2 regions of the Pseudoalteromonas sp. S2893 genome follow, and region 2 is predicted to be linked to the other one. Evidence: predicted binding sites of a transcription regulator. Region 2 holds the regulator's gene; the other holds the start of a gene.
What was found. Region 2 encodes LexA, which represses DNA repair genes until DNA is damaged. Its sites were predicted from a motif close to TACTGTATNNNNATACAGTA; they were not measured.
Positions count from the first base shown of each region.

Region 1: CWC04_RS11660 (YebG family protein) is a predicted target of LexA. The motif match lies at 4,268-4,287, and genes of this name have one in related genera.

Region 1 is NZ_PNCY01000019.1:6,954-14,716, reverse strand. It holds gene CWC04_RS11685 (LysE family translocator) at 1-267, opposite strand, end outside; gene CWC04_RS11680 (multidrug effflux MFS transporter) at 264-1,457, opposite strand; gene CWC04_RS11675 (hotdog fold domain-containing protein) at 1,641-2,114, shown strand; gene CWC04_RS11670 (bactofilin family protein) at 2,122-2,613, opposite strand; gene CWC04_RS11665 (M23 family metallopeptidase) at 2,603-3,766, opposite strand; gene CWC04_RS11660 (YebG family protein) at 3,905-4,219, opposite strand; gene CWC04_RS11655 (ComEA family DNA-binding protein) at 4,565-4,861, shown strand; gene CWC04_RS11650 (DUF6170 family protein) at 4,873-5,175, opposite strand; gene dsbB (disulfide bond formation protein DsbB) at 5,177-5,695, opposite strand; gene fadR (fatty acid metabolism transcriptional regulator FadR) at 6,217-6,930, shown strand; gene CWC04_RS11635 (peroxiredoxin) at 7,166-7,763, shown strand, end outside.
Region 2 is NZ_PNCY01000013.1:27,648-35,410, reverse strand. It holds gene CWC04_RS07890 (cytochrome c oxidase subunit 3) at 1-210, opposite strand, end outside; gene CWC04_RS07885 (cytochrome c oxidase assembly protein) at 246-776, opposite strand; gene ctaD (cytochrome c oxidase subunit I) at 776-2,368, opposite strand; gene coxB (cytochrome c oxidase subunit II) at 2,368-3,504, opposite strand; gene lexA (transcriptional repressor LexA) at 3,977-4,594, opposite strand; gene CWC04_RS07865 (PaaI family thioesterase) at 4,772-5,212, shown strand; gene CWC04_RS07860 (hypothetical protein) at 5,223-5,603, opposite strand; gene CWC04_RS07855 (DUF7218 family protein) at 5,837-6,088, shown strand; gene CWC04_RS07850 (hypothetical protein) at 6,232-6,948, shown strand; gene CWC04_RS07845 (VOC family protein) at 6,923-7,273, opposite strand; gene CWC04_RS07840 (endonuclease) at 7,400-7,763, shown strand, end outside.

The sequences.
Region 1 (7,763 bases), on a different contig from region 2:
AAGCCCTAAATAGCACAAATAAGCCGCGCCTAAGTACTGTACTGCACTATAAGCGGTGGGCGAGGCTTTTAATACCGCGCTTAATCCAATAACAGCAAAAAATGTGTGTATTACTCCACCTAAAGCAAAGCCAAATGCGCTTTGCATACCTGCCGCTCTGCCATTGGCAAATGTTTGCGCCATTAAAAATGCGTTTGATGGCCCAGGGGCCACCGCCATTAAAAAGCTCGCTAGTAAAAAGGATGCTAAAAAATCAGGGTTGATCATGTATTAACCGGGTGCAATGTATGGGCTTTTTTACTCATTAAAATTAGCCAAAGTGGTGCCAGTAACAATAAATGAAAAGCAATTAGCCAAGGTGTGCTAAGGCCTAAATATTGCGTTAAAAACACAAGCACACTAGCGCCACTCATTTGCATAGCACCAATTAAGGCAGAGGCTGTACCGGCTTGTTTTGGAAAGCGCGATAACGCCATACCAGCCGCAGAGCCTAAGCTCAGGGCAAAACCAAGTGCAGCAATTAAAATAGGTAGCATAAGCGCAATGGCCGATTCTATATGGCTAAGTGCAATCATTAATATGCCAGAGGCTACCAATACTGTAACTCCAACGCGCAGGGCTTTTTGGCTATTACGTTTAATATAAATGGGCGTAATAAAGCTGGCTACAATACTTAATACGGCATTGAGCGTAAACCAAAAAGTAAAGTCGGCAACGGTGCCCCCTAAGTGCGTAATGATCCACCCAGGTGCCAAGGTGACATACACAAGAATCGCCGACATGGCGACCATACACAGTAAGCTATTAAATAAAAATATCGGTGTTTTTAATATTGGCACAAAGCGGCGTAAGTCCAATATATGCCCTTGGTAGTGACTATCAGCAGGGCGGGTTTCTCTAAATAAGGTGAGCGTAATGACTAGGCCCGCTAACGCAAACAAGGTTAAAAACATAAAGTTCATGCGCCAGCCAAATTGCACGGTAAGCCAAGCACCTAAAATAGGCGCAAGCGCAGGAATAAAACACACAATTCCATTTAAATAGGTAATCATTTGCCCGCTGCGTTCGCTGCCGTATTTATCACGTACAATGGCAAAAGCAACAACAAACGTAGCACATGCACCTAACCCTTGCAGAGCGCGTGCAAACATTAATACAGCAAAAGAGGGTGCCATGTAGGCAAGTAAGGCTGAGCCTGCATACAAACTAACACCTACAACCGCTACCGGCTTTCGGCCAAACTTATCTGCTAATGGCCCTGCAATTAATTGCCCTAAACCCACAGTAAGCATAAAAATAGCCACTGTTTGCTGAACCTGTTGTTCGGTTACGTTAAATTGCGTGGCAATAGTTGGAAAAGCGGGAAGATAAATATCAATTGCCATAGGGCAAAATATTACGAGTAACGCTAAGATGAGTAATAAAATTAAGTTAGGTTTAGCGGGCTGTGTTTGCATTAGGTCTCCTTTTGCTGGCTATTTTAGGTGCCCGCATATAAAAAAGAAAGGGCTTATGAGTGAGCCACGCTTTATTGTGATAAATATTTCATGACATTAGGATTAACAGCGCGGTGAATTGCGCTTTTTTTAACTGGTCTGATGTGTTAGTTTGAATTTATAAACACAAAATGGGAAATAACAATGAGTAATAAATCAGCCCTTTTAAAAACCTGGCTTAAATTTAAACGCTTACCTTTTGGCAATTGGTTGTTTAGCAAAGCGGTATGCATAAAAGCCCCGTATTTTGGCTCAATGAAACCTTACGTACTCGATTTAAGAGAAGGGCACTGTAGCGCTGTCGTAAAAAACCGCCGTAGTGTGCATAACCATATTGGGACTATTCATGCTATTGCACAATGTAACTTAGCTGAGCTGTGTGCTGGTGTAATGGTAGATGCCACCGTGCCTTATAAAACGCATCGCTGGATCCCAAAAGGAATGACGGTACACTATTTAGCAAAGGTTGATACCGATGTAACTGCTATTGCAGAAATCGACTTGCCTCGCCAATGGGTAGATAAAGAAGATTTAGTGGTGCCAGTTAAGCTTTACAATACCCGCAATGAACTGGTGTTCACTGCAGATATTACGATGTACATAACCGAGAAAAAGTAATGAGCGCTTAATTAGATTTGGCTTTATCAGCGGCTTGCTTATTAACAAACGACAAGTCGCTATCAGCATCATCAAGCAAAGTTTTTACTTCTTTAGCCGGCTTTAAATCTTCGCTAATAAGTTCCGGTTCTTCTTTTTCAAAGCGCTGTTTTAAGCTGCCTTCAATAATGGCTCCCGCATCAATACTTAGTGTATCGTGAAAAACATCGCCATGTACGTGAGCGCTGCTTTGAATATTCACTTCACTTGCGTTTAGTGAGCCAATAATTTTACCTTTTACAATGACACTTTTAGCTTCAACCACACCTTCAACAATGCCGGTAGAGCCAATTACCAGGTGCTCTGCCTTTATATCGCCATCAATTCGGCCATCTAGCTGCACTTCGCCTTGGCTGGTAAGTGTGCCAGTTAAGCGCACATCTTCAGAAATAATAGAAGGGGTATGATTTACTCTTTTTAACGTAGTTTGACTACTTGGTTGCTTTTTTTTACCGAACACGAGAAAGCGCCTTTGTTATTTTTAGAGGATTGACATGTTTGCCATCGAGTAACACTTCATAGTGTAAGTGGGTACTGGTACTTCTGCCAGTACTGCCCATTAATCCAATTACCTCATTTTTAGCAATTGTTTGGCCTTTTTTCACTTTAATTTTATTTAAGTGGCCAAAACGGGTGACCAAGCCATTTTTGTGCTCTAGCTCGATAAAGTTACCATAGCCGCCATTTTTACCTGCGCGCAATACACGTGCATCAGCAGGGGCAAAAATTTCGGTTTTATGCCAGCCGGCTAAATCAACACCTTTGTGAAAAGCGCGGCGGTTGTTCATCGGATCTTTACGTAACCCAAAGTTGCTCGAAATATAGTATTTAGCCGCAGGCAAGGGCAGTGAGTTAGGCAGCTCTGTTAAAAAGTTTTCAAGGTTGTTAAGTAATAATAGCTTATCAACAATGGCTAAAAACTGCCCTGGTATTTTAGTTTCATCAAATACATCTAACGGGCCACCTTGCGCAGTGGTTTGTGCGCCCAGTGCTAAATGTTGTTCAAGGGCTGACTCTAAGCCTGCGCCTTTTAACATCGCTAAAATTGCATCATGGCGTTTATTAATTTGCGCATCAATAAGCGCAAAATTATGCTCGTAGTATTTATTTAAGCGCTCATAACGTGCGGCAAAAGTGATTGGCGTTAGAAGGCTGGCGTGTTTGTTTTTCGGCTCTTCATCTACAAGTGGTTCATGAAACTCGCCTTTGTCTTGATTAACAGGCGATTCAAGTTGTTCTTCTAGTTTTATTGTCTCTTTACTAATAGATGCGGGGAGGGATTCAATCATACCTTGCAAAAGTGCCTGCTTTTGCTCTAGTACAGCAAGTTGTTCTAATTGCTTAGCGTGCAGTGCTTTTTGTTCTTGGACCTGTTTTTGCCACACTTGTTGTTTGTCAATTTGGCTTTGTTCTATGTCGGTAATTTTATTTGTTTGGCTATAAACACGAAAACTAGAAATACCGACCCAAGTAATAGTGCCTAAAATAAGCAGTACTGTAAAAAGCTGAAACCAAGGCGCCAAAACAACATGCTTAACTTCGCCATTTTGACGAATAAGCAACTGACGGGCTGGGAAAAATTTTTGGTAAAAAGACTTAATAAATACTGACATGGCACATAAACACTCGCTATTAACCGGATTAATGTATCAATTTCAGTTTAAAAAGCCAGAAAAAATTTGTAACTGTTCAAAAATTAATAAAAAAGGGCTGCTATTTAGTAGCAGCCCTTTATTTAAAATAGTCACAAATTAGCTAGCTTGTTGCTCGTCGTTATCTTTTATTGATGCTACGTTGTCGGCTTTTTTAGCTTTAGCTGTACTTTTTGTTGTGGGCTCTTTTGCGCCTTTTAACACCGCCATAAAGTCATCTTTACTCTTTGCAATTTCAAGCGCAAGCGATTCAACCTGTTGCTCGCTCAGTGGCACATCTACTTTTTCCAGCATTACTTCAAGCGATTCTGCTATATCGAGCATTTTGTCATAGGCATCCGCTTCTTTTTTAGTAGTAAACGTCATTCGCTCAACTCCGTTTCGTTCTACAACATATTTAACAACAACAGCCATGATCTCTCCTGCTTGATTGCGTGGTAATGTGGTTACTGACCCGTAGGTCACTGTTTTTATATACAGTAAATGTTTGTGTGTAAAATTGCAAGTATTCGGTGCATTTTTAGCTTGTCATCAATTTGACAAAAAAGCGTAACTTTACTTTAGTTAAGCAATCACTTGTTGTACCAGCTGCATTTTAGGTTTTCGGATTTAGGTGATTATGCACTGGAAATAATGTAAGTGATGCGCGTTGCTCCTTATTTAACATTATTTCCTCAAATAAAAATTAAGCACATGTTTAAAGCCAAATTAGCCGTTTAACTATAACGCTTTGGTATAAACAAAAATAAGGAATGACAAATGAAAAATCTATTAACGCTACTTATTATTAGCTTTTTAAGCTTTAGCGCGTTTACCCACGCTAACCCTGTTGAAGATAAGCCTATGGTTGAAATGCCGCAAGCGCCGGTTATTAATATTAATAGTGCCGATTCAGAAATGCTGGCCAAGTTGCCTGGTATTGGTAAGAAAAAAGCGCAGGCTATTGTTGATTACAGGGTTGAAAATGGCGAATTTGCCCAGCTGAGCGATTTAGCTAACGTAAAAGGAATAGGTAAAAAGCTTGTAGCTAAACTAGAAGGAAAAGTGTCTTTATAATAGGCAGGGCGCTAAGCGCCCTGTGAATACTGCTCAAGTGCTTTGGCTAAATATTTTTTAGCGAAGTTTATTTCAATCGGGGTTGTTAAAAGCGGGTAACATAGGCCACCTAAAATTAAAAAGGGAATGAGTTCCCACCCTTTAAAAACAGTAAATAATAAAAACAATGGGCTGAGCAATATCAGCTTTACTATTCTTAATAACACTCTATCGGTGGCAGGTAGCATGCTTAGCGCAATAGCAACAACGGCTTGTCGCTGCCTCACTTTAAGGTGCTTTAGTTCAGGCAGCTGACTGGTAAAAAACGTAAACATATTAAATAGTCTTTTTAGTAAGTAAGCGAGTGGTAACAATTACAAAAAGCGTGATAGTAAATAACGCAAATAGTATTTCCATCCATGCTGGCATACTTAATCCCGCAAATTGCCAATCGATATTACCGCAATCCCCTGTGGCTTGAAAAAAGCTTGGGATCCATTCATGCAATGGCATAAATGAAGGAAAGTTTGGCTCAAACTCACAGCTAAACGCAAAGGGATCGGTGGTTGTTTGCATTTCAATGTGCTCACGTGCAATAAAGTAACCCCACACACTTGATACACCCCACACTAAATAAGCGATAGCGCGTACTAATTTACTTTGTGGTTTAGTTGCGCCAATAATGCCTGCCCCTAATAAGCCTAATACCGCAGTTCGCTGGTAAATACACATAATGCATGGAGCAAGTCCCATCTGGTATTGAAAAAACAGTGCGGTGACTTCTAATAAAAATACAATGCCTGTAAATAGTAGCCATGGAGTACGTTGAGTAGGGAGTTGTGCTAGCCAGTTCATAAAAAATCCGCATTGAAATAAGACGTTGAATTATGTACTAGGATAAAGTAACGAGCAACAAAAAGGGTAAAAAAGCTACCGAAGTCGCTTTTTTTAAGATGAAATTAATAAGCGGTTATGGCCAATCCTATTTAGGGAAAGGTTAAGCTTAATTTGCTAAGTGAACATGTAATATAAGATTGGTTCGCTAAAAAGGCTTGTTTAAACGTTACAGTTAACAGGCTCTGCTGTATGCGACTTTTGAATGTGCTTGTTGCCGCACACGGGAATTATTGTAGTAATGCAATGGTTAAGCAAAAACAGCAATAGCATTAATGTACCTACTATGAATAGGGTTAATTTATTTAGCTAATTAGGCCTAATTTAAGCATGTTGAATTTTATTATTTACTATTGCGAAATTTTCAGCGGTTGGTTGGCACTTATATCCACGAGTTTACTTGTTAGTTATATTTCATCTGGTACAATCTGTCAGTTATTCGTATAAAACGATGAGTTGTGATTAATTCGAGTGGGAATTGAATGAGAATTTTTAAAGCTAAAAGCCCAGCAGGATTTGCTGAAGAGTATATAGTTGAATCTATCTGGAACGGCGATTTCCCTCCAGGTTCAATTCTACCTGCAGAGCGTGAGCTTTCTGAGTTAATTGGTGTAACCAGAACAACCTTACGTGAAGTACTGCAACGTTTAGCACGCGATGGCTGGCTAACTATTCAGCACGGCAAGCCAACCAGAGTGAATAATTTTTGGGAAACATCGGGTTTAAACATACTCGAAACGCTGGCGCGCTTAGATGAAGACAAAATGCCAGAGCTGACCGATCAGTTATTATCTGCACGTACTAATATTAGTGCTATTTATACCCGTGCAGCGATAAAGCTTAACCCTGAGCGTGTTATTGAGATTTTATCAAAAAGCGATGAACTTGAAGACACTGCGCAAGCTTTTGCAGATTACGATTACAAAGTACACCACGAATTAGCTGTCGCTGGTAATAACCGCATTTACGTACTTATACTTAACGGTTTTAGAGGGTTTTACTTTAAAATTGGTTGTCATTATTTCTCAGACGCAGGCACTCGCCAGTTAGCACGTCAATTTTATAAAGACCTAACAGTATTGGCTGAAAACCGTGAGCATGATGGCGCGATTTCAATGATGCGTAAGTTTGGCCATCAAACCGGTGAAATCTGGCAAAATATTAAAGGCGATATGCCTTCCGATATCATGGATTAGCCCATTTTTAAAACCTGCAAATGCAGGTTTTTTTATAGGCGTAATAAAGTTTTAATATCTGTTCGGTATTTTCGATTGTGCACATCGCTAAATACGATTGTTCTTTTTTCCTTATTAAATTTAAAATGCCACGTAATTATGTGTTGGCGCTATTGTTTTTTAATTTTTAGCGCCCATATAAGTATCAGCATTGCGTATGCAATCGACAACAAACTCAAAATATTTGGAGAATAAAATGGGTGTATTAGTAGGCCGCCAGGCACCAGACTTTACCGCTGCAGCTGTACTAGGTAATGGTGAAATTGTAGATAGCTATAACCTTCATGAAACAATTAAAGGTAAAAAAGCAGTAATCTTCTTTTACCCACTAGATTTCACGTTTGTATGTCCTTCAGAACTTATCGCATTTGATAAGCGTTATGAAGAATTCCAAAAGCGTGGCGTAGAAGTAATTGGTGTTTCTATCGATTCACAATTCTCACACAACGCATGGCGTAACACTGCTGTAGCAGACGGCGGTATTGGTAAAGTTCAATACGCACTAGTTGCAGACGTTAAGCACGAAATTTGTAAAGCATACGACGTTGAGCACCCTGAAGCGGGCGTTGCATTTCGTGGCTCTTTCCTAATCGATGAAGAAGGTAACGTACGTCACCAAGTAGTGAACGACTTACCACTTGGTCGTAACATCGACGAAATGATCCGCATGGTTGACGCGCTAGCATTTCACAGCGAAAACGGCGAAGTATGTCCTGCTGGTTGGGAAGAAGGTAAAAAAGGTATGGACGCAAGCCCTGAAGGTGTTGCTAAGTTCCTATCTGAAAACGAAGGCG
Region 2 (7,763 bases):
CTCGCTAATTACATTTTTAAACCAGCTAAAAATCATATACAGCAGCACTGCAATGCCTGCATATAGCAGGTACACACCGCTGCCCCCTTCACTTTCTAAGTTCATGACTGTTAAAGCCGCACCAACGGCAATAAAAAATAACGCCACCGCGCCCACTATGGGCCAAGGACTTTGCTCGGGTACGTAGTAGTTTTCATAATCTTGATTCATGTTACTTGCTCCTAGTTTTACACTAGACATGCAGGCTAGTTATTTCTTGCTACTAGCTGCTCACTAATATCAAATACGGTGTACGATAAAGTTAGCTCTTCTACATCGCTCGGCAGTGCAGTATCAACATAAAAAAGCAGCTTAAACTCAAGTTCTTCACCCGCTTTTAGGGGTTGTTGATCAAAGCAAAAGCACGCTATTTTATGTAAGTACTTGGCTGCCTTTCCGGGCGATACAGAAGGTACCGCTTGCATTACTTTATCGATATCACTGGTGTTCTTTGCGCTAAACATCACCTCACGCATGGCACCTGGTTTCACATCAACACTGTATTCTTTAGATTTAACAATAAACGGCGCACCACTTTGCGCATGGGTTGTAAAGCTCACACCTATTTCTCGATTTTGTGCAACCTGTGTACTTTGCTTAGCTTGTTCAAGCGACGGCTTGCCATTAAGCCCAGTTATGTCGCAAAACACGTCATATAAGGGCACTAAGGCAAATGCAAAAGCAAACATACCTATACAAATAAGAATTAGGCGCTTTAATAGCGGTGCATGTGTCATTATTTAATTTCCGGCGGCGTAGAAAAAGTATGATACGGCGCAGGAGAGTCCACTTCCCACTCTAAACCTTCAGCACCATCCCATACTTTTGCAGGGACTTTATCGCCCCCTCGGGCACATTTAATTACCACCGCCACAAAGAGTAACTGCGATAAACCAAAGGCAAACCCACCTATGCTTATGATTGCGTTAAAATCAGCAAACTGCAGGGCGTAATCGGGAATACGGCGCGGCATACCTGCCAGCCCTACAAAATGCATAGGGAAAAACAATACATTTACGCTTACCAGCGATAACCAAAAATGCCACTTAGCCAAGGTAATGTTGTACATGTTGCCCGTCCACTTAGGCAGCCAATAATAAGCCCCCGCCATAATCGAAAATATTGCCCCCGTAACTAACACGTAATGAAAGTGCGCCACCACAAAGTAAGTATCGTGATACTGAAAATCAGCAGGCGTTATAGCCAACATCAGCCCCGAAAAGCCCCCTAAAGTAAACAGCACAATAAAGGCAATACTAAATAGCATGGGCACTTCAAAACTTATTGACCCTCGCCACATAGTGGCTACCCAGTTAAATACTTTTACCCCTGTAGGCACCGATATCAGCATGGTCGCGTACATAAAAAATAGCTCGCCAGCAACGGGCATACCGGTCGTAAACATATGATGTGCCCACACTATAAAGCTCAGTAATGCAATAGAGGAGGTTGCGTAAACCATTGAGGCATAACCAAATAGTTTTTTACGTGAGAATGTAGGCACTATGGTCGAAATAATACCAAAGGCGGGTAAAATCATGATGTACACTTCGGGATGGCCAAAAAACCAAAATATGTGCTGAAACATCACCGGATCGCCGCCACCTGCCGCATCAAAAAAGCTGGTTCCAAAGTATTTATCGGTGAGCACCATAGTGACCGCTCCGGCCAGTACGGGCATAACAGCAATTAATAAAAATGCGGTTATTAGCCATGTCCAAACAAATAATGGTAGTTTCATCCATGTCATGCCTGGGGCACGTAAATTAACAATGGTCACAATTACGTTTATTGCGCCCATAATTGAGCTAATCCCCATAATGTGCACTGCAAACACAAACATTGCAGTGTTGTCGTTACTATACGTTGTTGAAAGCGGCGCATAGAACGTCCAGCCAAATGCGGGGCCGCCTCCAGGCATTAATAACGAGGCCAATAAAATTAAAAAAGCGAAGGGTAAAATCCAAAAGCTCCAGTTGTTCATTCTGGGCAGCGCCATATCTGGCGCACCAATCATGAGCGGTACCATCCAGTTAGCAAGCCCCGTAAAGGCTGGCATAACAGCACCAAACACCATAATTAAACCGTGTACTGTGGTCATTTGGTTAAAAAAGTGTGGGTCTACCAATTGTAATCCTGGCTGAAATAACTCAGCCCGAATAACCATGGCCATTGCACCGCCAATTAAAAACATAGTCAGCGAAAAAATTAAGTACATGCTGCCAATATCTTTATGGTTTGTTGTGTATAACCAACGTTTAAAACCTTTGGCTGGGTGATGGCCGTGGTGAGCGTCATTGGCGTTAGGTTGTTCTACTATGCTACTCATTAGTTCGCCTCCGCATCAAGTGCTGCCTGAATTTCACTAGGTTGGATGACATCACCCGTTTCATTACCCCACGCATTACGTTTATAGGTAATTACCGCTGCAAGTTGTTTAATTGAGAGCTGCTTTGCAAATGCCTGCATTGCAGTTCCTGGGCGGCCATGAATCACTACATCAATGTGATCTTTTATATCACCCAAAACAATGGGGCTGCCTTTTAACGCAGGAAATACGCCCGGTAGCCCCATACCTGTAGGTTGATGACACGCAGCGCAACTTGCCATATACACTTGCTCACCTAGTGTCATTAGCTCTTCTTTAGGAATTGTTTTATCAAGCAATGCTGCATCAGCAAGTGCGGCTTTTTGCTTAGCTTGCTTAGCATCTGCAAGCCATGCGTTAAAGTCCTCTTGCGATTTAGCTTCAACCACCACGGGCATAAAACCATGATCTTTACCGCACAGCTCTGCACACTGTCCTCGGTAAATACCTTCTTCGTTAATGTTGGTCCACGTTTCGTTGATAAACCCCGGATTGGCATCTTTTTTAACGGCAAAATCGGGTACCCACCAAGAGTGGATAACATCATCAGAGGTCATTAAAAAACGCACCTTTCGATTAATTGGCAGTACTAAAGGTTTATCAACCTCAAGTAAATAATTAGGGTTTTTATTAGCAAGGTTGGCTATTTCGTCTTGAGGGGTAGATAAAATAGAGTAAAACTCTACGTCTTCGCCCATATATTCATAATGCCACTTCCACTGTGACCCTGTAATTTTAATGGTTAAGTCAGCCTTACTGGCATCTTCCATCGCAATGAGGGTTTTAGTGGCAGGGATTGCCATGGCAATTAAAATAACAAACGGAATGGCAGTCCAAAGAATTTCTACTTTGGTACTTTCATGAAATTGGGCAGGAACTGCCCCTTTAGATTTACGGTGATGAATCAGTGCCCAAAACATTATTGCGAACACTATCACCCCAATCACACAACATATTAAAAATATGGTCATGTGTAGCTGATATACATTATTACTTATATCGGTTACGCCCTTGCGCATATTGTATTGGCTATTAGCCAGCACTTGCTGCGGGAACATAATCAACACAAGCCACAAGGTAGAGGTCAGTTTACCCATGTGACGGCTCCTTTGATGCTATTGCGAATGCAAAGCGAAGAGGCATACGGCTTAAACGCCAATTCGTTATTTTTATTTTTTAACCAATCTTATTTTTGATTGGTATCGCTAGGACAACAAAAGGTTTGTGTATATTGTGTGTTCTCATAACTAAAAAGCTGTGAGTTATTGTTAGTCCAGCACATTAATGATTAGCTAAAAAACGTACAACAAGCAAGTTTTAGTATAAAAAACAATCAAGTGATATTTTAAAATTGACTAAATGACGGCGTATTAAATTGTTATTTAACAGCCAAGATACGAGCAAAATTAAGGGATGTAACACGCTTAGGAAGATAAAAGTATGAGTGAAAAAAAGTTTACAGCCTAAATAATTTTAGGGCGCTTTGAGATGGTGGAAGGTTTGTTTTTAAAACAAAAATGCGCACTAAAAAGTGCGCATTTATAGATATTACTTAAAAATAGTTAAAAATTACATCCAATCGGCATTTCTTATTACGCCAACGGCTAACCCTTCAATATTAAAAGATTCGTTTTCAAGGTCTACTTCAATTGGCGTAAACTCTTCGTTTTCGGCGTGTAATAATACTTTTCGGCCTGCTTTTTCTAGGCGTTTTACGGTTACGTCTTCATCTACTCGTGCAACCACAACTTGGCCGTTTTCTGCAGTTTGAGTACGGTGTACGGCAAGTAAGTCGCCATCCATAATACCTATATCTTTCATACTCATACCGTTAACACGCAGTAAAAAGTCGGCGGCTGGTTTAAACATAAGTGGGTCTATTTTACAGTGACTCTCAACATGCTCTTGCGCCAAAATAGGCGAACCCGCTGCAACTCTACCTATTAATGGCAGACCCAGTTGCTCAGGCTCCTCTTCTTCAACCAATTGAATACCACGGCTTGCGCCTGGTTTCATTTTAATAACACCTTTTTTGGCAAGCGCTTTTAAGTGCTCTTCTGCGGCATTGGCACTTTTAAAACCGAGTGTTTGCGCAATTTCGGCACGTGTAGGAGGCATACCAGTGTCTTTAATAAAAACTTTTATTAGTTCGAGTATTTGAGCTTGGCGTTTAGTTAATGGTCGCATACAACTGGTTTTCCATACAGTACATTTAACTGTGAGTATATACAGTTAAATAAAAATCGCAAATTTAAATTGTGCTTTAAAATAGCTAAATACACCGCACCTGGATAAATTTTAGGTAATTACAGACGTTCAGTATTTAAAATGCTATAAATTTGCTTTCAATATAAAGGAGTAATTATGAGTATTTGGCATCAACCCATTACATTAGAGCTTTGCAAACAGTTAGATGAGGGAATAAACGGCCAAGGCACGCTAATGAAAACCATGGGCATAGAAATAACCGAAATAGGAGATGATTACCTAGTGGCTACCATGCCCGCAATTCCTGAGCATCATAATCCTATTGGTATGGTACATGGTGGCGCAAATGTGGTACTTGCCGAAACCGTAGCAAGCTACGCCGCTAACTTTGTAGTGGACTTTACAAAATTTTATTGTGTTGGACAGGAAATTAGCGCCAGCCACTTAAAGGCCTCTCGAAATGGCACTTTAACCGCCGTTACTCGTGCATTTCATATTGGTAAGCGCAGTTCTGTATGGGAAATAAAAATAACCAATAGCCGCGGCGAGCTTTGCTGCGTATCAAAAATGACCGCAGCGGTTGTCGAGCGCAAATAATTAACTATGGCTACTTTTCGATAGGGTAAATCGTTATTTCCATACCAGCGCCAATGGCAGATATACGTAGTAGTGTATCTGCATGTAGAGCTTGGTTAAAACACTTAGGTGACGTGCCCGACTCAAAGCCTATATCAAACGTTCTGCGCGAACAGCTTAGCCACTGCTTAAGCGCATTACGTGAACACGACTCTATTAATTCACATAAGTGGTTGATTGCTTTGTCTGGCGTGGTTATATCACCTGAGGCTTCAATACGCGCCAATTGACGATATTCGTCTTTGTCATAATGCAAAACCATCGCGTTTTTCTTTAAGTCTGCCACCAGGGCGCTAATATCTTGTTTAGACTCAAGCTCTAGATCTACATTTAAAAATTGAATTTCCGACATTGTCTGCTTTTTACCCTCTTATAGTTTCATCGCAAACTTTAACGCAGTTTTACTTTTATACCAAATCAACTAAGCGCTAAACATGGCTTTATTCATAGAAAATACCTGTTTAAACGCCATTGGCACCTAATTTGCCTTATAAAACGGGTTAGGCTAATTACGCTTAATTTTACCGTTTATGTATGAAAGTTATACACACACACTGTGTAATTAAACGCTTCAGGAGGACAATTATGGTAGATCATGGCCCGCAAATTAAAAATGACGATCAGTACGATGCGCTTCGAGATGAAGGCATGAGCAAAAAAAAAGCCGCGCGCATTGCTAATAGCAATACTCATAAAACTGCTGTCAAAGGCGGCAAAGCCTCAAAGTATGAGCAGCGCACTAAAAAGCAGCTGTACAATAAAGCTAAAGAGCTCGGCATTAGTGGCCGCTCTAAAATGAGCAAACAAGGGCTAATAAATGCCTTACGTGAGCATTAAACACAGCCTCACTGATTTTTTATCGCTCCTTTTTATTATTTTTATAAAGTTAGAGTAAGCTTATGAATAACTGCGACAAAATGCCGCAGTAAAAGCATGGGCTGCTGTAATACACTAACGCTAAAAATAATAAGAAGCACAAAATGAGAAAACAACTATTTAAGCGCGCTCGAAAACTACATAAGTGGCTAGGCTATTTACTTGCCTTACAAATTTTAGCTTGGCTTTTAGGCGGCTTAGTAATGAGCGCGATACCACTTGAATACGTACACGGTAAGCACCTTGCTAAGCGCACACTTACAAACCCATTTACTCAAGCAGACTACCCCACATCACTCGATAATATTACTGCCCAAGTACCTAACCCCACGCAAATAGTGTTTGAGCACTTTTTAACGACCCCGCTTATTACTGTTATTAATACTGACGAGCAGCAAAGCTTTAATGGTTTAACGGGGCGCCCTTTTCAGCCACCGACTAAAATACAAATTACCGCTAATGCACAAGCGCATTTACTCATCGACGCTAAGCCAATTAGCACTACACTTTTAAAACAAGGCACTCGAGAGGTGGGATACAAAAAAAATGTGTGGCAAGTACAATTTAACGACACCTTTAATACTACGCTGTATTTAAACGCAATTAACGGCAAAGTTATCATAGTTCGCAGCACACTATGGCGCATATTCGACTTTTTTTGGATGCTACACATAATGGATTACGACGAGCGAGAAGATTTTAACAACCCGCTTCTCATCAGCTTTGCAGCCACCAGCGTACTATTTTGTTTATGCGGTATTATTTTATTAATACAAAACGTTAGGCTAAAAAAACTTACACGTGTTGGTCAATCAAAATAGGGTTGCCGTCTGGGTCGGTAATAATAAAACTTTTATCACCCACAGGTTCAACCTGGATATGAGCGCTTTGAAAATATTCGCTAAGCGCATCAACATCCTTAAACTCTGCAACGGTTTGTGCGTTTTGATCCCAGCCAGGATTGAAGGTCAGCATGTTTTTATCAAACATACCCGAGAACAAGCCAATTAAATGCTCACCGTTTTTCATCACTAGCCAGTTTTGCTCTATCTCACCTGCAAACTCGCTAAAGCCCAGCTTTTCGTAAAACGCTTTTGAGACTCTAATATCTTTAACTGTTAAACTTATTGAAAAAGCACCTAGCATAGTCATCTCCTCGCTATTTTTTATATCAGTATAGAGTGTACTAAGCATTGCGGATTAAAATTTGTTCAGGCTTTATCTTTTAGCAGCAAAACTTTAGACTAGCGCCTCCTGTAGTTCACGTATGTGATGGATATGCTTAAATTTATTTTGGCCTTTGTGGCTTGTTGTATTTGTTTTTCTACATCGAGTGAAGAATTTACCCGTTTTTCAACGGCTAAAAGGCACTTAATTAAAACCCTACCCGAAAACGCCAAAAGCCTTTACTGCGGCTGCGACATTAAAAAACAAGGTAAAAAGCTAATCCCCGACCCTAGCAACTGTGGTTATATTCCACGTAATACGTTAACTTCCTCTGGCAAGGTTAATGTACGTGCACTGCGTATAGAGTGGGAGCATATAGTGCCGGCGTGGGAATTTGGTCACCAGTTACAATGCTGGCAAAACGGTGGTCGTAAAAACTGTCGCAAGGTCAGTGCTAAATTTAGAAAAA